One region of the Serinicoccus shuyuelongi genome, then DNA from elsewhere that is predicted to be linked to it. Evidence: predicted binding sites of a transcription regulator. Region 1 holds the regulator's gene; each other region holds the start of a gene.
What was found. The regulator LexA, encoded in region 1, represses DNA repair genes until DNA is damaged. The targets are predictions, from matches to a motif close to TCGAACANNTGTTCGA.
Positions count from the first base shown of each region.

Region 2: recA (recombinase RecA) is a predicted target of LexA. The motif match lies at 1,455-1,470, and genes of this name have one in related genera.
Region 3: uvrA (excinuclease ABC subunit UvrA) is a predicted target of LexA. The motif match lies at 3,123-3,138, and genes of this name have one in related genera.
Region 4: ACI3EY_RS09565 (alpha-ketoglutarate-dependent dioxygenase AlkB) is a predicted target of LexA. The motif match lies at 2,901-2,916, and genes of this name have one in related genera.

Region 1 covers NZ_JBJFZU010000005.1:12,745-18,052, reverse strand. The annotation lists gene ACI3EY_RS07785 (sensor histidine kinase) at 1-1,033, shown strand, start outside; gene ACI3EY_RS07780 (Sir2 family NAD-dependent protein deacetylase) at 1,030-1,935, shown strand; gene ACI3EY_RS07775 (PRC-barrel domain-containing protein) at 1,991-2,353, shown strand; gene lexA (transcriptional repressor LexA) at 2,420-3,139, opposite strand; gene ACI3EY_RS07765 (LysM peptidoglycan-binding domain-containing protein) at 3,400-3,786, shown strand; gene ACI3EY_RS07760 (hypothetical protein) at 3,794-4,429, opposite strand; gene ACI3EY_RS07755 (glycoside hydrolase family 65 protein) at 4,504-5,308, opposite strand, start outside.
Region 2 covers NZ_JBJFZU010000010.1:218,575-223,882, forward strand. The annotation lists gene ACI3EY_RS12860 (aspartate kinase) at 1-109, opposite strand, end outside; gene ACI3EY_RS12865 (NYN domain-containing protein) at 275-1,426, shown strand; gene recA (recombinase RecA) at 1,707-2,753, shown strand; gene ACI3EY_RS12875 (regulatory protein RecX) at 2,753-3,370, shown strand; gene ACI3EY_RS12880 (S41 family peptidase) at 3,375-5,308, opposite strand, start outside.
Region 3 covers NZ_JBJFZU010000014.1:42,926-48,233, forward strand. The annotation lists gene gltB (glutamate synthase large subunit) at 1-3,049, opposite strand, end outside; gene uvrA (excinuclease ABC subunit UvrA) at 3,218-5,308, shown strand, end outside.
Region 4 covers NZ_JBJFZU010000006.1:83,376-88,683, forward strand. The annotation lists gene ACI3EY_RS09540 (metal ABC transporter permease) at 1-144, shown strand, start outside; gene ACI3EY_RS09545 (Fur family transcriptional regulator) at 144-530, shown strand; gene ACI3EY_RS09550 (GNAT family N-acetyltransferase) at 611-1,270, shown strand; gene ACI3EY_RS09555 (isoprenyl transferase) at 1,284-2,069, opposite strand; gene recO (DNA repair protein RecO) at 2,069-2,800, opposite strand; gene ACI3EY_RS09565 (alpha-ketoglutarate-dependent dioxygenase AlkB) at 2,927-3,562, shown strand; gene ACI3EY_RS09570 (VOC family protein) at 3,587-4,261, shown strand; gene ACI3EY_RS09575 (hypothetical protein) at 4,293-4,820, opposite strand; gene ACI3EY_RS09580 (sodium:solute symporter family protein) at 4,798-5,308, opposite strand, start outside.

The DNA.
Region 1 (5,308 bases):
GCCGGAGGGGGCACAGGGCCAGACCTCGGTGGTCACCGGCCTGCCGCTGTCCGGCGTGGCCGCGACGACCCGGCAGGCCGTCTGGATCCTGGTGCCCACCGGGCTGCTGACGCTGGCGCTGGCGGGGGTGGGGTCGGCATACCTGGTGCGCCGAAACCTGGCCCCGCTGGACCGGGTCGCGGCCACCGCGCGCAGGGTCTCCGAGCAGCAGCTGGCGCACGGCGAGGTGGCGGTCGCGGACCGGGTGCGGCCGGACGACACCGACCCGGCCACCGAGGTCGGCCAGGTCGGGCTGGCCCTCAACAACCTGCTGGACACCATGGAGGCGGCGCTGTCCGCCCGGCACGCGAGCGAGCAACGGGTCCGCCAGTTCGTCGCGGACGCCTCGCACGAGCTGCGGACCCCGCTCGCCTCGATCCGCGGGTATGCCGAGCTGTCCCGCCGCGAGACCGAGCCCGTCCCGGAGCCGGTCCGGCACGCGCTGCACCGGGTGGAGTCGGAGTCGTTGCGGATGCAGGGGCTGGTGGAGGACCTGCTGCTGCTGGCCCGGCTGGACGCCGGGCGCCCCCTGGAGCGGGACCAGGTCGACCTCACCCTGGCCTGCCTGGACGCCGTCGGGGACGCCCGGGTGGCCGGTCCCGAGCACGTCTGGGCGCTGGAGCTGCCGGACGAGCCGGTGGAGGTCGTCGGTGACGAGGCTAGACTCCGACAGGTGCTGGGCAACCTGCTGACGAACGCGCGCACGCATACCCCGGGGGGCACCACCGTCACCACCAGGCTGCGACGCCACGCAGGCACCGTGCAGCTGGTCGTGGCCGACGACGGGCCGGGCGTGCCGGAGCCGTTGCGCCCGACCGTCTTCGAACGCTTCGCGCGCGGCGACGACTCCCGCTCGAGGGCGGCCGGGAGCACCGGGTTGGGGTTGTCGATCGTGTCGGCCGTGGTCCGTGCCCACGGGGGCGGCGTGCGGGTCGAGTCCGAGCCGGGTCGGACCGAGTTCGTGGTGCAGCTGCCGGCCGGTGGTGCGCCGTGAGCGGGCAGCAGCCGGCACGGGTCGGCCCGATGGACCTGTCCCTGACGATGCCGCCCCCGACCCGGATCGACGAGGACCGGTACCAGCGGGCCCGTGACCTGCTCGCCGGTGGCGCGGTGGTGGCGCTGACCGGGGCGGGGATGTCCACCGCGAGCGGGATCCCGGACTACCGGGGACCGGATGGCACCCGGCGGGTGACCCCGATGCAGCACGGCGACTTCGTCACCTCCGCGGAGGCGCGCCAGCGCTACTGGGCCCGTGCCTACGCGGGCTGGAGCAGGTTCGCCGGGGCCAGCCCCAACGCGGCGCACCGCGCCGTCGCCGACCTCGAGGCGGCCGGGCTGCTGAGCCACGTGATCACCCAGAACGTGGACGGGCTGCACCAGCAGGCCGGCTGTCGACGGGTGCTCGAGCTGCACGGCACCCTGACCCGGGTGGTCTGTCTCGACTGCGGGGAGCCCACCGGACGCGGGCAGGTGCACGAGTGGCTGGACGTCGCGAACCCGGGCTTCCTGGCCCACGTGGACACCGCCGGCGAGGTCCGTCCCGACGGTGACGTCGCCCTGCCCGAGGACCTGGTGGCGGGTTTCCGCACGCCCAGGTGCTCGGTCTGCGGTGGCGACCGGCTCAAGCCGGACGTGGTCTTCTTCGGCGGCTCGGTGCCGCGCGAGCTGGTCGAGGTGGCCTTCGAGCTGGTGCACGAGGCCCGGTGCCTGCTCGTGCTCGGGTCCTCGCTGCGGGTGATGAGCGGCTACCGGTTCGTGCGGCGGGCGGCGCGGGAGGGCATACCCGTGGTGGTCGTGACCCGCGGTCCCACCCGGGGGGACGCCGAGGCCACCGTGCAGCTCGACGCCCTCGTCGGGGACGTCCTGGGTCGGCTGGTCACGGACCTGGGTCGCTAGGCTGACGGCGACCACCCGGCCGGGGCCGGGGGACCGCACGGTCCGGGTCGCCCACGTGCAGGACGAGACGGACGAGGAGGTCGTCGTGGTCAGCTACGAGCAGCTCGGCGAGCTGTACGACGCCGAGGTCGTGGACCAGGACGGTCACAAGGTGGGCCGGCTCGACCAGGTCTACCTGGACAACGGCACCGGGGAACCGGCCTGGATCACGGTGCGCACCGGCTTGCTCGGCGGCCGGAAGATCTTCTGCCCGGTCGCCAACGCCGTCGTCGAGGACCGACAGGTGCGGGTGCCCTACCCGGTGGAGATGCTCAAGGGGGCGCCGGAGATCGCGTGCGACGGGCACCTCAACGAGGACGAGGAGGAGGAGCTCTACGACTACTACGCCGTGGAGGAGGGGCCGGCCCCCTCGGCATGACGCGACGACGCCCGCCCCGGCCAGAGGATGGAGGGGCCGGGACGGGCGCCGCGATCGTGGAGCCGCTCAGACGCGGCGCAGGACCGCCGTCACCTTGCCGAGGATCACGGCGTGGTCACCGTCGATCGGCTCGTAGGCCGGGTTGTGCGGGATCAGCCAGGTCTTGCCGTCCCGGTGGCGGTAGGTCTTGACGGTGGCCTCGTTGTCCAGCATCGCCGCGACGATCTCCCCGTTGACCGCGGTCGGCTGCCGGCGTACCACGACCCAGTCCCCGTCGCAGATGGCGGCGTCCACCATGGAGTCGCCGACCACCTTCAGCAGGAAGAGCTCGCCGTCCCCGACCAGCTGACGGGGGAGGGGGAAGACGTCCTCCACGGCCTCCTCGGCCAGGATCGGGCCACCCGCCGCGATCCTGCCGACCAGCGGGACGTAGGAGGGGCGGGGGCGGTCGTCGCCGATCCCGGTCTCGTCGAAGCCGGCATCCGGCGCGGTCGCACCCTCGCCGTCACCGCGGCGGTAACCGGGGCCTTCGCCGCCGGGGTGCACGACCTCGATGGCGCGCGGACGGTGCGGGTCGCGGCGGAGGAAGCCCTTGCGCTCCAGCATCTTCAGCTGGTGCGCGACCGAGCTCGGTGAGGTCAGTCCGACCGCGTCCCCGATCTCACGCAGGCTCGGCGGGTAGCCGCGGTGGTCGATCGCGTCCCGGATGACGTCCAGCACACGGCGTTGCCGGTTCGTCAGCGCCGCGCCGCCGTCCCGGTCCGGCATCTCGTGGATCGTGGCCATGCTCTCCATCCCCTTGCTCGGGTCCCACCCTCGGCGTCCCTCGTGCGGTCCGGTGCTGAGGCATCGTCCCTGGTCAGAGGGTATGTCAGTGGCGGGTGGTTGAGTCCCTGACATGAATACAGCCTACGGGGGCACGACACCGGAGGCAAACACCTGTTCGGCCCGCGTGTCGACATGCATCGTACGGGTGTGCTACACATGGAACAGACGTGCTATCGGACAGCTGTCCGGTGAGCACCGCCACGAGGAAGGTGATCAGCATGAGCACTGCCACCGCGAGCTTCATCTCCGTCCCGCTGCCCGAGGTCGGGCGCGGATGGAGCACGTCCACCCGCAGGGTGGTCGCCACGTCCCCGGCCGGGACGTCCTCGCTCCACCTGACCCGGCGCGGTCGGTTGGCGATCACGGCCACGGTCGCGCTGGCGGTGGCCGTGCTCGCGGCGACGCTCTTCAGCGTCGGCGTCATGGGCCCGGCGAGCGCGGCGTCCTCCGTCGTCGTGGAACCGGGCACCACGCTCTCGCAGGTCGCGCAGGAGCACCTGCCCGGACTGCCGCTCAGCCAGGCGATCGCCGACATCCAGCAGGCGAACCGCCTGAGCGGTACCTCGATCGCCGTGGGTCAGGAACTCGTCATCCCCGGTCGCTGACCGGTTGTCAGGAGCCGGACGGGCGCGGCGCGTCCACCGGTGTGTCCGAGTCCCCGTCCACGTCGCCGCCCAGCGCGTCCCACACGACGGGCAGCTGCTCGGAGGGCATGAAGTAGCCCGCGAGATGCGGGTCGAACATCAACCCGCCGATGCCGGCCTCGCTGTAGGTCTGAGCCGAGTCGACCACCTCGGCGGGTGCCAGGGCGATCGCCCGTAGGTCCTCGTCCGCGCCGATCATCTCGTTCTGCACGGCGAAGTGCCGGGCCCGCTCCGCGCTGGTGAACGTGAGCAGCATCAGCTGGTCGTCGATCTGGGCCGCTGCGGGAGACTCCGCACCGGGCTCGCCGACCGCGACGAACCACCAGTGACCCAGGTCCATGGTGGCCCGCCAGAGCGCGGTCATCCCCTCCTGGTCGTGCGGTCCCGCGACGCGCGCCGCCAGGATGTCGGTCTCCGTCTCCTCCGGGTCCGCCAGCATCCCCAGTCGGGTGGTGGAGGGCCCCGGGCGAGGGGCCGAACCGTCCGCCGCCGGGTCCGTGCCGTGCTGCGAGCCCGTGTCCTTCTTCGGCCGCCGACCCTCGTAGATCGACTCGCGAGGCTGGTCGGAGTCCCCCTGGAACGGCATGTCGGTCGGGTCAGTCATGCCCCCATCCGACCACAGCGCCCCGCACGGGCCAAGCCGGACGCGGGGCGCCGACCGTCAGCGGCACCTCATCCTCAGGGGTGGGCCGTCGGCGGGTCCTCGGTGTGGGGCCGGTTCACCGGTGCCGAGGGGCCGTCCTCGGCCCCGTCGGTCGCGGACCAGCTGTGCGGGACCACGCCGCTGCGGGACGCGCCGTCCGCGGACCGGTGGGTGGGTATGCCGCTGGCCACCGCGGGCGCCCGCGGGCCGCCTGCGCGCCGGGGCCCGTGCCCGTCGAGCTCCACCCGCACCTCCTCGCTGCCGACATGGACCGTGCTGCCCCGCACGCTCAGGTCGACGGGTCCACCGACCTCGACCGCGAGCAGCACCGCCTGCTGTCCGACGGTGACGCGCAGCCGGGACCCATGCCAGCGCATACGCCAGGTGATCCCGGTCCAGGAGTCCGGGAGCCGCGGGTCGAGCGTCAGCTCCCCGTCGTGGTCACGCATCCCGCCGAAGCCCGCGACCAGGGCGCTCCACACCCCACCGGTGGAGGCGACGTGCACCCCGTCGGAGGCGTTGCCGTGACCGTCCGCGAGGTCGACGAAGAGGCCGGCGTAGAAGTAGCGCAGCGCCAGGTCGTGGTAACCGACCTCGGCCGCGACGATCGACTGGACCACCGCGGACAGGGTGGAGTCCCCGGTGGTGATCGGGTCGTAGTAGTCGAAATCGGCCAGCTTCTGCTCGGCCGTGAAGGCGTCCCCGGCGAGGTAGAGCGCCAGCACGACGTCGGCCTGCTTGAGCACCTGGAAGCGGTAGATCACCAGCGGGTGGTAGTGCAGCAGCAGCGGCCGGGTGTGGGCGGGCGTGGCGTCCAGGTCCCAGACCTCACGCTCCAGG
Region 2 (5,308 bases), on a different contig from region 1:
CCACCCGGTCACCGGCGTGGTGGGCGGAGACGACCCGCTGGGCGACCCGACGCATCGCGTCGGCGTCGGCCACGGACGAACCGCCGAACTTCATCACGAGCAGAGCCATGGGACTTCCTGTGCAGGGTGTCGTGGCAGGGGGACGGGATCTCCCCTGCCGGGCGAGCAGCCAGTCTAGGGGGCGGACCGGTCAGCCCTTGACGCTGGGGAAGCACGGGTGCGGCCTGGCGCGGGCGGGACGGGGGAGGGCCCGTGGTGGCCTACGCTCGTCGACATGGACGACGAGGACCGGATCGCGCTGCTCATCGACTACGAGAACCTCGCGCTCGGATCGCGCGACCACCTCGGGGTCCCCTTCGACCTACGTCCGGTGGCCGACGCGCTGGCCGAGCGGGGACGGGTGGTGACCCGGCGCGCCTATGCCGACTGGTCCTACTTCGACGAGGACCGGCGGATGCTGACCCGCAACCACGTCGAGCTGATCGAGATGACCCAGCGGATGGGGGCCTCACGCAAGAACGCCGCTGACATCAAGATGGCGGTCGACGCGATCGAGATGGCCTACGAGCGGGACTACCTGACCACCTTCGCCATCTGCACCGGGGACAGCGACTTCACCCCGCTGGTGCACAAGCTGCGCGAGCTCAACAAGCGGGTGATCGGGTTCGGCGTCCGCGACTCCACCTCGACGATGCTGCCGCCCGCCTGCGACGAGTTCATGTACTACGACGACCTCGACGGGGTGGTGCCGGCCGAGCCGGACGCCGTCCGGCCGAGCACCGGGCGCACCCGGGGCAAGGCACGCCGGGTGCGCACCGAGGCGGCACCGGTGACCGAGGTCGCGGACGAGGCGGTGGCCGGCGCCGAGGCCCCGGCCGGCACCCAGGGTGTCGGCGTGGAGCCGGGCCACGAGCCCGGGCACGAGTCCGGACACGAGCCGGAGGTGGAGCAGCAGGACACGGACCTGCCCTCGCTGGTGGCGCAGACCGTCTCCGGTCTGCAGCGCAGCTCCGGGGGAGCCGTGACCGCCTCGGTGCTGAAGCGCACCCTGCTCCGCAAGGACTCGACGTTCTCCGAGGCCACCCACGGGTTCCGTGCCTTCGGGGAGCTGCTGGACCACCTGGCGGGCCGCGGCATCATCGAGCTGAGCCCGGGCCCGGCCAAGGGGGACCCGGAGGTGACGCTGCCCGAGGAGGGTGGCCGGCAGGAGGCCTTCCTGCTGCTCCGCGAGACCGTGGCGGACCTGGACGAGGGCTCCGGGGTGGCGCTGTCCGGGCTCAAGGACCAGGTCCGGGGCCGCCGGGAGGGCTTCTCCGAGAAGCCTCTCGGGTACGGGTCGTTCCTGCAGTTCTGCAAGGGCGCTGCTGCGTCCGGCATGGTCGAGCTGACCCGCAAGGGCAACGGGTACCTGGTCACGGCACCCTGACCGACACGCCTGCGTGTCCTGGTCGTCTTCGTACGCACGTGCGACTACCGTGTCCACAAGGTGCCGCCGACAGGCACGGTTGTCCACAGATCCATCGTGGAGCCCCGGGACTGTCGGTGCCGGCCCCTAGCGTCTGACCCAGACATCGGGCCCGTCCCCCGGGACGGTCCCGGGTCGGTCGAAGGTAGGCGCGCCCGCCACGAGACGAAGGAGCAGGCAGATGCCACAGGCAAGCAAGACCACCGGTGCGGCCGGGGTCAAGAACGACAGGACCCGGGCCCTGGACACCGTCCTGGCCCAGATCGAGAAGCAGCACGGCAAGGGGTCCGTGATGCGGCTGGGCGACGAGGACCGTCCGCCGATCCAGGTCATCCCGACCGGAGCCATCGCCCTCGACGTGGCCCTGGGGGTCGGTGGGCTGCCGCGCGGTCGCGTGGTCGAGATCTACGGCCCGGAGAGCAGCGGTAAGACCACGGTCGCCCTGCACGCCGTGGCCAACGCCCAGAAGGCCGGCGGGATCGCGGCCTTCATCGACGCCGAGCACGCGCTCGACCCGGAGTACGCCAAGAAGCTGGGTGTCGACACCGACGCGCTGCTGGTCAGCCAGCCGGACACCGGTGAGCAGGCGCTGGAGATCATGGACATGCTGATCCGCTCCGGCGCGCTGGACATCGTCGTCATCGACTCGGTGGCGGCCCTGGTCCCGCGGGCGGAGATCGAGGGCGAGATGGGGGACAGCCACGTGGGTCTGCAGGCGCGGCTGATGTCGCAGGCGCTGCGCAAGATCACCGGTGCCCTCAGCACCACCGGCACCACCGCCATCTTCATCAACCAGCTGCGCGAGAAGATCGGCGTCATGTTCGGCTCGCCCGAGACGACGACCGGTGGCAAGGCGCTGAAGTTCTACGCCTCGGTGCGGATCGACGTCCGCCGGATCGAGACGCTCAAGGACGGCACGGACGCGGTCGGCAACCGGACGCGGGCCAAGATCGTCAAGAACAAGGTCTCCCCGCCCTTCAAGCAGGCCGAGTTCGACATCCTCTACGGGCACGGCATCTCCCGCGAGGGTGGCCTGATCGACATGGGCGTGGAGCACGGCTTCGTCCGCAAGTCCGGTGCCTGGTACACCTACGAGGGCGAGCAGATGGGGCAGGGCAAGGAGAACGCCCGACAGTTCCTCAAGGACAACGCCGACATCGCGGACACCATCGACCGCAACATCAAGTCCAAGCTGGGGATCGGTGCATCCGCCGCCCCGGCCACCAGCAGCGAGGACCTCCCGGCCGGGGTCGACCCGGTCACCGGTGAGGTCTCGGTCGACTTCTGATGGCCACCGCAGACCGACTGTCTGCGGCGCAGGACGCACTGGCCGCCGCGGAGGCGGCGGCCAGTGCGTACGGCCTCCGTCCCGCCCGCGGCGGGGATCCCGAGCGCGCCCCGTCGGTAGGGACGCAGGCCGAGCCGGACCCGCACTCGGTGGCTCGGCGAGTGGTCCTGCGGCAGCTGGCGATGGGTCCACGGACCCGGCGCCAGCTGGAGGACAAGCTCCGCGACAAGGGGTGCGACCCGGTCGTCGGTGCGCAGGTCCTGGACCGGATGGGCGAGGTCGGCCTGGTCGACGACGAGGCCTACGCCGAGATGTACGTCCGGTCCAAGCAGGAGACCAAGGGCCTGGCCGCGAGTGCGCTCCGGCACGAGCTGCGCCAGAAGGGGGTCGCCGACGAGGTCGTCGACGCCGCCCTGGAGGAGATCGACCCCGAGCACGAGCGCGCCCAGGCGCAGGCTCTGGTGGCCCGGAGGGCGCGCAGCCTGCGCGGCCTGGACCGCGAGACCCAGACCCGTCGCCTCGCCGGCTTCCTGGCCCGCAAGGGGTACAGCTCCGGGGTGTCGTACCAGGTCATCCGTGAGGCCCTGGACGCCCTGCCCGAGCACGGTCGGGACTGACGCGTCAGCCCCGTCGGCGCACCCGCACCCGCGGCTCTGGCAGCGGGGGCGGGGTCGCCGCGGGGCGCTCGGCCAGCAGTCGGAGGGCCTCCTCGACCGCACGGTCGAGCTGACGGTCGGTCCCTGCGGCGAGGTCGCCGGGGGAGTGGACCACCTCGATGTCGGGGTCGACGCCGTGGTTCTCCACCGCGAACCCCTTGCCCTCCAGCCAGAAGGCATAGCGAGGCTGGGTGACCGACGTGCCGTCCACGAGGTCGAACCGGCCGTCGATGCCGACGACGCCGCCCCAGGTGCGCTCGCCGACGACGGGACCCAGGCCCAGCGCCTGGGCCCCCGCGTTGACGATGTCCCCGTCCGACCCGGAGAACCGGTTGGCGACCAGCACGACCGGCCCGCGCGGAGCCTGTGCGGGGTAGGAGCCGACCTGCGCGTAGTGGCGGGCGTGCGTCCACCCCACGACCCGGGCACCGAGCCGGGCGAGCACCAGCTGGCTGGTGTGCCCGCCCCGGTTGTAGCGGACGTCCACCACCAGGCCCTCGCACCGGGTCGCCAGGTGCAGGTCACGGTGGAGCTGCGCCCAGCCGACGCTCATCATGTCCGGGATGTGCAGGTAGCCGAGCCGGCCCTGGGAGCTGTCCGCGACGTACTCCCGGCGTGACTGCACCCAGTCCTGGTAGCGCAGCACCTCCTCGTCGCCCAGCGGGACCACGACGACGCGTCGGTCGGTGCCCTCCCTCCGCAGGGTCAGCTGGACCGGCACCTCGGCGGCCCCGACGAGCAACGGTGCCGGGCCGTGGGCCGGGTCGACGGGGCGCCCGTCGACGGCGACGAGCACGTCGCCGGCGCGGGCGTCGACGCCCGCCGCCTGCAGCGGGGAACGGGCCTCGGGGTCGCTGGACTCACCGGGGAGGATCCGCTCGATGCGCCAGCCGTCCTCGGCGCGGGACAGGTCGGCCCCGAGCAGCCCCAGGCGCTGGCTCTGGTCGCCCAGCGGCTCCGGGGGACTCACGTAGGCGTGCGAGGTGTTCAGCTCCGCGACCGTCTCCCACAGCAGGTCGACGAGGTCGTCATGGGTGGCCAGCCGCGGGACCAGGGGCCGCCATCGCGCCACGACGGCCTCCCAGTCGACGCCGTCCATGTCCTCGCGCCAGAAGTGCTCGCGCATGATGCGGGCGTTCTCGTCGAACATCTGCTGCCACTGCGCCGCGGGGTCGACCTCCAGGCGGACCCGGGACAGGTCGACCGCGACCTTGTCTTCCGCCTCGCCCTCCTCCGGGGCCCGGGACGCCGGCTGGACGTGCAGCTCGTCGCCGTGCTGCACGAGCACGCGCTCGCCGTCACCGCTGACCCGGTAGCGCTCCAGCGCGTCGCTGACCGTGCTGACCGCCCGTTTGTCGAAGCTGAAGTACTCCAGGGAGTCGGTGGCAGGCTCGCCCTCGACGCCGGAGCGCCTGCTCCCGAGGACGCCGGAGTCACCGGCGACCTTCACCCAGAGCACACCGCCCTTGGCCGCGCGCAGGTCCCGGTAGTCCGCGGAGGGGACGGGGAAGGCGGTGATCCGCTGCTCGGCACCCTCCGCGTCCAGGTCGGGGCTGGGCGGGACCGTGGCCTCCTCGTCGGTCTCGGCCGTGCGGGCCCCGTCCTTGGGGCCGCTGATCCGCCACCCGTCCAGGCTGGGTCCGAAGGGGGCGGGTCGGGTCGCCGCCAGCGGGACGAGCCAGGGGCGGGTGACCCCGGTGAAGCTCAACGCGAACTCGTGCGCGGCGTAGGTCGGGTCGAAGGTCCGGTCGGACAGGAAGACCAGCGCGGTGCCGTCCTGGGTGAAGTCGGGGTCCCGGTCGTGGTACCTGCCGCTGGTCAGCGGGACGGGGACGCAGGCGCCGGGGACGTCGCACACGACGATCTGGTGGTGCTCGCCCTCGCCGCCGGTCGGCTGGC
Region 3 (5,308 bases), on a different contig from region 1:
CGTGGATGAGCTGCTTGATGTCCTCGATCGAGTAGATGTCGTGGTGCGGCGGCGGCGAGATGAGCCCGACGCCGGGGGTCGAGTGCCGGGTGCTGGCCACCCAGGGGTAGACCTTGCCGGGCGGCAGCTGGCCCCCCTCGCCTGGCTTGGCGCCCTGGGCCATCTTGATCTGGATGTCGTCGGCGTGCACCAGGTACGGCGAGGTCACCCCGAACCGTCCGGAGGCGACCTGCTTGATCGCGGACCGTCGCTCGGGGTCCAGCAGCCGGTCGACGTCCTCTCCGCCCTCGCCGGTGTTGGACTTGCCGCCCAGCCTGTTCATCGCGATCGCCAGCGTCTCGTGCGCCTCCTGCGAGATGGAGCCGTAGCTCATCGCGCCGGTGGCGAAGCGTCGGACGATGTCGCTGACCGGCTCGACCTCGTCGACGTCGATCGGTTCCCGGTCCGGGTTGGTCCGGAACAGCCCGCGCAGGGTCATCAGGTCACCGGCCTGCTCGTCGACCAGGTCGGTGTACTGCTGGAAGATGTCGTAGCGCCCCTGCCGGGTGGCGTGCTGCAGCCGGAAGATGGCCTCCGGGCCGAAGAGGTGCGGCGGCCCCTCGCGGCGCCACTGGTACTCACCGCCGATGGTCAGCGCCCGGTGGTAGGGCGGGATGCCGGAGAGCGGGTAGGCCACCGCGTGCCGGCGTGCCACCTCCTCGGCGATGACGTCCAGGCCCACCCCGTCGATCTGGCTGGTGGTCCCGGTGAACCACCGCTCGACGACGTCCCGGGACAGGCCGACGGCCTCGAAGGTCTGGGCGCCGCGGTAGGAGGACACCGTGGAGATGCCCATCTTGGACATGACCTTCAGGACGCCCTTGCCGAGGGCCTTGATCAGGTTCCTGATCGCCACGTCCGGGTCCAGGCCGTCCAGCACCTGGCCGGAGGAGCACAGGTTCTCCACCGACTCCATGGCCAGGTACGGGTTGACGGCGGCGGCGCCGTAGGCGACCAGCAGGGCGACGTGGTGCACCTCGCGGACGTCTCCGGCCTCCACCAGCAGCCCCACCCGGGTACGGGTGTTGTTGCGCACCAGGTGGTGGTGCACCGCGCTGGTGAGCAGCAGCGACGGGATCGGTGCCTGCTCCCGGTCCGCGTGCCGGTCCGAGAGCACCACGAAGAAGGCGCCCCGGGCCACGGCCGCGTCGACCTCCGCGCAGATCTCCTCGAGGCGGTGCTCGAGCGCCTCCGCCCCGAGGTCCACCCGGTAGAGGCCGCGGACCACGACGGGGGTGAACTCCGGGTGCTCGCCCTCCAGGTTGATCCGCCGCAGCTTGGCCAGCTGGTCGTTGTCGATCACCGGGAAGGGCAGCACGACCTGCCGGGCGTGCTCGGGGGTCTCCGAGAGCAGGTTCGGCTCCGGGCCGGTGGAGCCCTCCAGCGAGGTGACGATCTCCTCGCGGATCGCGTCCAGCGGCGGGTTCGTCACCTGGGCGAAGGCCTCGATGAAGTAGTCGAAGAGCAGCCGGGGCCGGTCGGAGAGGACCGCGATGGGGGTGTCGGTCCCCATCGCGCCGATCGGCTCGGCGCCGGCCTGGGCCATCGGCGCCATGATGATGCGCAGCTCCTCCTCGGTGTAGCCGAAGATCTGCTGCCGCCGGACCACCGAGGCGTGCGTGTGCCGCACGTGCACCTGGTCGGGCAGCGACTCCATCCGCACCAGGTGCTGCTCGAGCCACTCCCGGTAGGGCTGGCGGGCGGCCAGGTCGCGCTTGACGGCGTCGTCGTCGAGGATCTCGCCCCGCTCCAGGTCGACGAGGAACATCCGTCCCGGTGCGACGCGTCCCTTGCGCACCACCTTCTGCTCCGGGACCGGCAGCAGGCCCGACTCGGACCCGAGGATGACCAGCCCGTCGTCGGTGACCCAGTAGCGGGAGGGACGCAGGCCGTTGCGGTCCAGCACGGCCCCCACCTGGGTGCCGTCGGTGAAGACCAGGTTGGCCGGCCCGTCCCAGGGCTCCATGAGCATCGAGTGGTACTCGTAGAAGGCACGCAGGTCGGGCTCCATGGCGGCGTTGTTCTCCCACGCCTCCGGGATCATCATCAGCACCGCGTGCGGCAGGCTGCGCCCACCCAGGGCCAGCAGCTCCAGCACCTCGTCGAAGGTCGCGGAGTCGCTGGCCTCCGGGGTGCAGATCGGCAACGCGTCGTCGAGGGGACCCGGGAAGAGGTCGCTGCGCAGCTGGGACTGGCGCGCCCGCATCCAGTTGCGGTTGCCCTTGACGGTGTTGATCTCGCCGTTGTGCGCGATCATCCGGTACGGGTGGGCCAGCGGCCAGGACGGGAAGGTGTTGGTCGAGAAACGGGAGTGCACCACCGCCAGCGCGCTGGTGAACCGCTCGTCCAGCAGGTCGGGGAAGTACGCCGGGAGCTGGTTCGTGGTCAGCATCCCCTTGTAGGTGAGGGTGCGCGTCGACAGCGACACCGGGTATGCCGGGGTGCGCCGCTCGATCCGCTTCCGGGTCAGCCAGACGCGGCGTTCCAGCTCCAGGCCCTCCTCGTCCGGGGCCTCCGGTCCCGCGGCGACGACGAGCTGGCGCATCACCGGCATCACCGACAGGGCCGTCGGTCCGATCATGTCGCTGACGACCGGGACGTCGCGCCAGCCCAGCAGGCTCAGGCCGCCGTCGGCGACGATCTGCTCGACCTGCGCGGCCACCTCCTCGGTCGCGCCGTCGCCGGGCAGGAACAGGATGCCGACGGCATACCGGCCCGGGTCGGGGAGCTCGAAGGGGAGGACCGCGCGCAGGAAGCCGTCCGGGATCTGGGTGAGGATGCCGGCCCCGTCACCGGAGTTCTCCTCCGAGCCGACGGCCCCGCGGTGGTCCAGGTTGTGCAGGGCGGTCAGCGCCGAGGAGACGATGTCGTGCCGGGGCACGCCGTCCAGGGTGGCGACGAAGGCCACCCCGCAGTTGTCGTGCTCGTGCGCCCCGTCGTAGAGCCCCTCGGGTGCGGCCCCGGGGACGGGGCGCAGCGCGGCAGGGGTGCGGTGGTGCGGCTCGGTCATGGGTTCACCGGTCTTCGGGACGGGGCTGCCGTGGGGGCAACCGGACGTTCACGGGGCGGCCAGCGTGGCCTTGTCGAGCATATATGTGGGGATCAGCATACCTATGCATCCGCCGGGGTGGAAAAGCCGGAGCGGGGGTGTGTCGGTGGCGGGACCTACAGTGGTGGGGTGCCCACATCTGCCTCTCCCTCCGTGTCCCGAGCCGTCACCCGCGCCCGGCACGATCGTCTGGTCGTGCAGGGGGCGCGCGAGCACAACCTGAAGGACGTCTCGGTCGACATCCCGCGGGACTCGCTCGTCGTCTTCACCGGTCTATCCGGCTCGGGCAAGTCCTCGCTGGCGTTCGACACCATCTTCGCGGAGGGCCAGCGTCGGTACGTCGAGTCGCTGTCCGCGTACGCCCGCATGTTCCTCGGCCAGATGGACAAGCCGGACGTCGACTTCATCGAGGGACTGTCCCCGGCGGTCTCGATCGACCAGAAGTCCACCAACCGCAACCCGCGCTCGACGGTCGGCACGATCACCGAGGTGTACGACTACCTGCGCCTGCTCTTCGCCCGGGTCGGGCGTCCGCACTGCCCGGTCTGCGGCGAGCCGGTGGAGCGGCAGACGCCGCAGCAGATCGTCGACCGTCTGCTGGCGCTGCCCTCCGGCGTCCGGTACCAGCTGCTGGCCCCGGTGGTGCGCGGCCGCAAGGGTGAGTTCGTCGACCTCTTCGCCGAGCTGCAGTCCAAGGGCTTCGCCCGGGCACGGGTGGACGGTGAGCTGATCTCGCTGGCCGAGCCCCCGACCCTGGAGAAGCAGCGCAAGCACAGCATCGAGGTGGTCGTCGACCGGCTCGTCACCAAGGGCGACGGCACGACCGTGGACCGCGCCTACGCGCGCCGGCTCACCGACTCGGTGGAGACCGCGCTGCGGCTCGCGGACGGCATCGTGGTCGCCCAGTTCGTGGACGTGAGCGAGGACGGTCAGGACGACCCGGGTCGTGCTGCGCCGGTGGACGAGCGGGGGGACGCGCTGCCCCGGGAGCGGCGCTTCTCCGAGCGGATGGCCTGCCCGAACGAGCACCCGCTGTCCATCGACGAGGTGGAGCCGCGCTCGTTCTCGTTCAACAGCCCCTTCGGCGCCTGCCCGGCGTGCACCGGCATCGGCGTGGAGCTGGAGGTGGACCCCGAGCTCGCGGTCCGTGAGGACCTGAGCGTCCTCGGCGGGGCGCTGGTGCCGTGGTCCACCGCCAACGGGTTGAGCGACTACTTCCTGCGGGTGCTGGGCGGGCTCTCCGACGACCTCGACTTCCGGCTGGACGTCCCGTGGAAGCAGCTCCCCGGACGCGCGCGTGACGCGGTCCTGCACGGGTACAAGCACAAGGTGCACGTGAAGTACCGGAACCGTTTCGGCCGGGAACGCAGCTACTCCACCGGCTTCGAGGGTGTGATCCCCTACGTCAAGCGCAAGCACGCGGAGACCGAGTCCGACAGCAGCCGGGAAAGGTACGAGGGGTACATGCGGGAGGTGCCCTGCCCCACCTGCAAGGGGCAGCGGCTGAAGCCGGAGATCCTCGCCGTGCACGTCGGCGGGATGAGCATCTCCGAGGTCTGCGCCCTGCCCATCGACCAGTGCGCGGAGTTCCTGGCGTCGGTGGAGTTCACCGAGCGCGAGTCCGCGATCGCCGGGCAGGTCAACCGGGAGATCGCGGCCCGGCTGGGGTTCCTGCTGGACGTCGGGCTGGACTACCTGTCGCTGGAGCGTCCGGCCGGGACGCTGAGCGGGGGAGAGGCGCAGCGGATCCGGCTGGCGACCCAGATCGGGTCCGGGCTGGTCGGCGTGCTCTACGTGCTCGACGAGCCGAGCATCGGTCTGCACCAGCGTGACAACCGCCGGCTGATCGAGACGCTGACCCGGCTGCGCGACCTGGGGAACACCCTGATCGTCGTGGAGCACGACGAGGACACCATCGCCACCGCCGACTGGGTGGTCGACATCGGGCCGGGGGCCGGCGAGCACGGCGGGCACGTCGTGCACAGCGGGTCGGTCAAGAAGCTGCTCAGCCACCCCACCTCGCTGACCGGGCAGTACCTGTCCGGGCGCCGGTCCATCCCCGTCCCACAGGAACGCCGACCCCAGGACGGCCGGGCGGTCACCGTGCGGGGTGCCCGCGAGCACAACCTGCGCGAGATCGACGTCTCCTTCCCGCTCGGCAACCTGGTCGCCGTGACCGGTGTCAGCGGGTCGGGCAAGTCGACGCTGGTCAACGACATC
Region 4 (5,308 bases), on a different contig from region 1:
GTCGACTATCTGCACGACGGGCACCGGCACGCGGCGCACGAAGGGCACTACGACGAGCACGCCGAGGGGGGCGTGCCGCACGACCACCCCACCGCCCCTAGGCTGGAGGGCCATCAGGTCCACCCGGAGGAGGCGAGCCGCTGATGAGCACCACCCGACGGCCGACCCGTCAGCAGTCTGCGGTGATCGAGGCGCTGGGCGCGACCGAGGACTTCACCAGTGCCCAGGAGCTGCACGCCTCCCTGCGCGACTCCGGCGCCAAGGTGGGTCTGGCCACCGTCTACCGGACGCTGTCCACGCTGGCCGACTCCGGTGACGTGGACGTGCTCCGTACCGGCGACGGTGAGTCCGTCTACCGGAAGTGCTCCACCGGGCACCACCACCACCTGGTATGCCGCTCCTGCGGCCGGACGGTGGAGATCGAGGGTCCCACCGTCGAGCGCTGGACGGACGCGGTCGCCGCCGAGCACGGTTTCTCCGAGGTCGCCCACACCCTGGAGATCGTCGGCACCTGCAGCGACTGCCGCTGATCCCGACGGTCCGCGACGAACCCGACGGTCCGCGGCAAACCGGTTGCTCGCAGACCCGGGGCTGCCTAGCCTCGCCCACCATGGGCTTCACGATCCGCGACTACGCCGACCTGGACGAACCCTCGTGGCTGCGCTGCCGGGTGCTCTCCTTCCTCGGCTCGTCGTACTTCGACGACGTCCGGGCCGCCCGGACCACCTTCGCGGGTGACGCGCTGCAACTGGTCGCGGTGCTGCCGCGCCCCGAGGGCGTGACCACCCCGGGCGCGGAGCAGGTCGTCGGCATCCTGGACGTCGAGCTGTGGGAGGAGTCCGGTGAGCCGGTCGCCACGATCGACACCGTCGCGGTGCACCCCGACCACCAGCGTGCGGGGATCGCGGGGGCTCTCCTCGGCACTGCCGTCGCCGAGCTGGGTCACCGTCCGGGCGGCGTCCGGTGGCTGGACGCCTGGACCCGCCAGGACCCCGAGGCCTGCGGCTGGTACGAGGCGCAGGGGTTCAGGCTCGACCAGACGTACCTGCACGTCTACGCGGACGCCGAGGCCGATCCACGAACGAAGGTCCCGGCGCCGGGGACGGCGACGGGGCATACCGGGGCGGGGCCGTTCGGCCTGGGGGCACCGGTGAAGGCGTTCTACCACGGTCCCGACGAGGACCCGGTGAAGTGGCGGGAGCGCTTCGCGCGGGTGCATCAGTGCCGGCGCTACCTGCGCCGGCTCGACACGGGGTCGCCCGGCAGCTGATGGCTCCCGAGCCTCAGGAGCCGGAGGCGTCCACCGCGCCGCCGTAGCGGCGGTCCCGGCCGACGTACTGCTCGATCGCCCGCCACAGGTCCCGGCGGTCGAAGTCGGGCCACAGCGTGTCCAGGAAGATCATCTCGGCGTAGGCGTTCTGCCAGAGCAGGAAGTTGGACGTGCGCTGCTCTCCGGAGGACCGGACGAAGAGGTCCACGTCCGGCACCTCGGGGTGGTAGAGGTAGCGGCCGATCGTGCGCTCGTCGATGCCGCGCGGGGAGAGCCGTCCGTCACGCACGTCCTCGCCGATCCGCTTGACGGCGTCGGCGATCTCGGCCCGGCCGCCGTAGTTGACGCAGAAGTTCAGCGTGATGACGTCGTTGTCCCGGGTCCGCCGCTCCGCCTCCTGCAGCTCGGAGATCACCGACCGCCACAGCCGGGGTGTCCGCCCGGACCAGAGCACCCTGACCCCCCAGGAGTCGAGCTCGTCCCGGCGACGGTGGATGACGTCCCGGTTGAAGCCCATCAGGAACTTCACCTCGTCGGGGCTGCGGCGCCAGTTCTCGGTGGAGAAGGCATACGCGCTGACGCAGCTCACCCCGACCTCGATGGCACCGGCGATGACGTCGAGCAGCGAGGCCTCCCCCGCCTCGTGACCCTGCGTGCGCTTCAGACCACGCTGGTTGGCCCAGCGTCCGTTGCCGTCCATCACGATCGCGACGTGCTGCGGCACCTGCTCGCGCGGGATCTGCGGGGGCCGCGCACCCGAGGGATGCTCAAACGGTCGGACCGGCTGTCGACCTGCCATCACAGGCTCCTCTCCAGGTGGCGCAGCGAGCGCACCCCGCGCTCCAGGTGCCACTGCAGGTAGGCCGCGACCAGGCCGTTCGCCTCGCCCCGATGACGACCCTGCGCCGCGTCCGCCACCGACCAGTCCCCGGCGAACAGCGCCTGCAGCAGCGCCAGCGTCTCCGGCGCCGGGGCGGTGGACCCGGGGGGACGGCAGACCGGGCAGACCACGCCACCGGAGGGGACGTGGAAGGCGCGGTGCGGCCCGGTCATCCCGCACCGGGCGCAGTCGACGAAGCTGGCCCGCCAGCCACCGATCGCCAGCGCCCGCAGCAGGTAGGAGTCCAGCACCATCCGGCTGTCGTGCTCCTGCCCGGCGAGCGCCGCCAGCCCACCGGCCAGCAGCCGGAAGTGCGCGACCGCCGGCTCCTGGTCGTCGGTGAGCTGCTCGCAGGTCTCCAGCATGACGTTGGACGCGGTGAAGGCGGGGTAGTCGCGGGCGATCATGTCGCCGTAGGGGGCGAGCCCGTCGGCCTGGGTGATGATGTCCAGGCTTCGTCCCTCGTAGCACTGGACGTCGACGACCATGCCCGGCTCCAGGCGGGCCCCGAACTTGCTCGAGGTCCTCCGGACCCCCTTGGCCACCGCCCGGATCCGACCCCGCCCACGGCCCAGCATGATGACGATGCGGTCGGCCTCCCCCAGCTTGTACGTCCGCAGCACGATGGCGGCGTCGCGGTACGTGGGCATACCGCCAGTGTCCCACCTCGCACCCACGACGCACCGGCCACCACACCGGTCATCGCACCGGCCGGCCAGCCCGATCGGCGACCCTCCACCCTGTCGTATGTCGTACACCTGTTCTATGCTCTCACCATGATGCTCCAGGGATCGCTGCTCGACCAGGTCGACGAGGTGGGGTTGCGCGCGCTCGGGGACGCGGTGCACCGCACCGGGCTCGACCACGGCGCCTGGGTCGACCTGCGCCCCGGTTGGGTCACCGGCTCGGACCAGCTCTTCTCCCGGCTGGCGCTGGGCGGACCGGCCGGCGTCGCGTGGCGCGGCGAGGAACGGCAGATGTGGGACCGGCAGGTGACCACGCCTCGGCTGCTGCGCTTCTACCGCGAGGGGGAACGGCTGCCCGACCCGGTGCTCGAGCAGGCGCGCCTCGACCTCGGTCGTCGGTATGCCGACGAGCTCGGCGAGCCCTTCACCACCGCGGGCATGTGCCTCTACCGGGACGGCCGCGACAGCGTCGCCTGGCACGGGGACCGGGTCGGGCGCAGCAGCACGCGCGACACCCTGGTCGCGATCGTCTCGCTGGGCGCGCCCCGGGCACTGCTGCTGCGGCCCCGTGGTGGCGGCAGCAGCCGGCGGTTCGTGCTGGGCCACGGTGACCTGCTGGTGATGGGCGGCTCCTGCCAGCGCACCTGGGACCACTGCGTGCCCAAGACGTCCTCGCCCGTCGGGCCCCGGATCAGCATCCAGTTCCGACCCCGGGGCGTGCGCTGAGGGCCGCGCACTACAGTGGCGCCCGTGCTGCACCCCTCCGACGACGCCGCCCTCGACCATCTCGTGCTGGCCGTCCCCGCCCTGGACGCCGCCATCGACGACCTAGCCCGGCGGACGGGCGTGCGACCGGTCCCAGGTGGCGCGCACCCGGGTCGAGGCACCCGCAACGCGCTGCTGGGGCTGCGCTGGCACGGCAGCACCCGGTGCTACCTGGAGCTGCTCGGACCCGACCCGGACCAGCCGGCGGTGGCCCCTGAGGACACCATGCTGGGGCTGGGGCACCTCGGCGCCGACTTCGCGCCACGGCTGCACGGCTGGGCGGTGCGCCCCGCCGACCTCGCCGGGAGCCTCGACCGGGCGGCCGCCGCCGGAGTGCAGGCGGGGCGTCCGTTCGCCGCCTCCCGCGTCACCCCGGCCGGGACGCCGCTCGCCTGGGAGATGGCGGTCCCGGACCCGCTGGGTCTCGGCGGGCTGCAGCCGTTCCTGGTCGACTGGCGCGGTGGCGCCCATCCCGGTGACGACCCGATGCCGGTGCTGGACCTGATCGGGCTGGACCTGGAGCACCCGGAGCCCGGGACCGCCGAGCGGGTGCTGGGTGTCCTGGGCGTGCGCGCCCGCGTCGACCTCGGCCCGGAACCGCAGCTGGTCGCGACCCTGGGCACCCCCGACGGCGAGGTCCGGCTCGGCGCACCGGGCTGAGCCGGGCTGCACGGCATACCTCTGCGGCGGCCTAGGTCCGCGGCGCGTCCCAGCGTCCGGCCAGATAGGTCTCGTCGGCGCCCGAGACCGCGTTGACATGTCCGACCGCGGTCCCGTCTGCGGGGTCGAACCGCCACACCGGCAGGTGCAGCAGCTCCAGGCGGCGCACCTCGTGCCTCGGCTTGCGGAGGAGGTAGCTGCGGTTGATCTGCGTCTGCTGCACGTCGGCGACCAGTTCCAGGGCGCGCTCGCGTCCTACCGTCGCCGGATGCACGACCCCGTCCTCGACCACCTGGGTGTGCGGCACCGTCGCCAGGAGCCCGCGGTACTGCGAGACCGCATCCACGAAGATCACGGTGGGGCGCACCGCCGTGCGGAACGGCGGTCGGTCCGCCAGCACGTCGGACCAGGCGATCCACAGCGGGTGCAGCACCAGCTCGCCGACGGCCCGCCCGGCGGGGCCCCGGCGCGGCCGACGCGGCATCCGGGACCGGGCCTGCTCCTGGGTGAGCAGACGGTCCCCGATGACGGTGAGGTCAGCGGGTCGGACCGGCGGCACCGACCGACTCCTCCTCGACCGCGTGGTAGTGGTCGACCAGCTCGCGCTGCCTCGACGTCGTGGGGCCGGTCAGCAGGCTGACCACGACGATGAGCAGCAGGCTGACGGGCGCGGCGATGATCGGCTCGGCGTTCGTCGGCAACCAGCCGCCGACGATGAGCACGACGAAGATCACGGCACCGCCGACCATCCCGGACAGGGCCCCGGCGGTGGTGGCGCCGCGCCACCAGAGACCCAGCACCATCGGGAAGCCGAAGCTGGAGAGCAGGAAGCCGCCCACCCAGCCGACCATGACCGCGATCAGCTGGGGCGGGTCGAGGGCGAAGTAGATGCCGATCGCGCTGGCCAGGACCATGACCACCAGACCTAGCCCGGTGACGACCCGCTCCTTCGCGTGCGGACGCAGGTGGCCCTTGTAGATGTCGTGGGCGACGCCGGCGGAGACCGCCAGCAGCATGGCGTCGGCCGAGGACATGATCGCCGCGAGC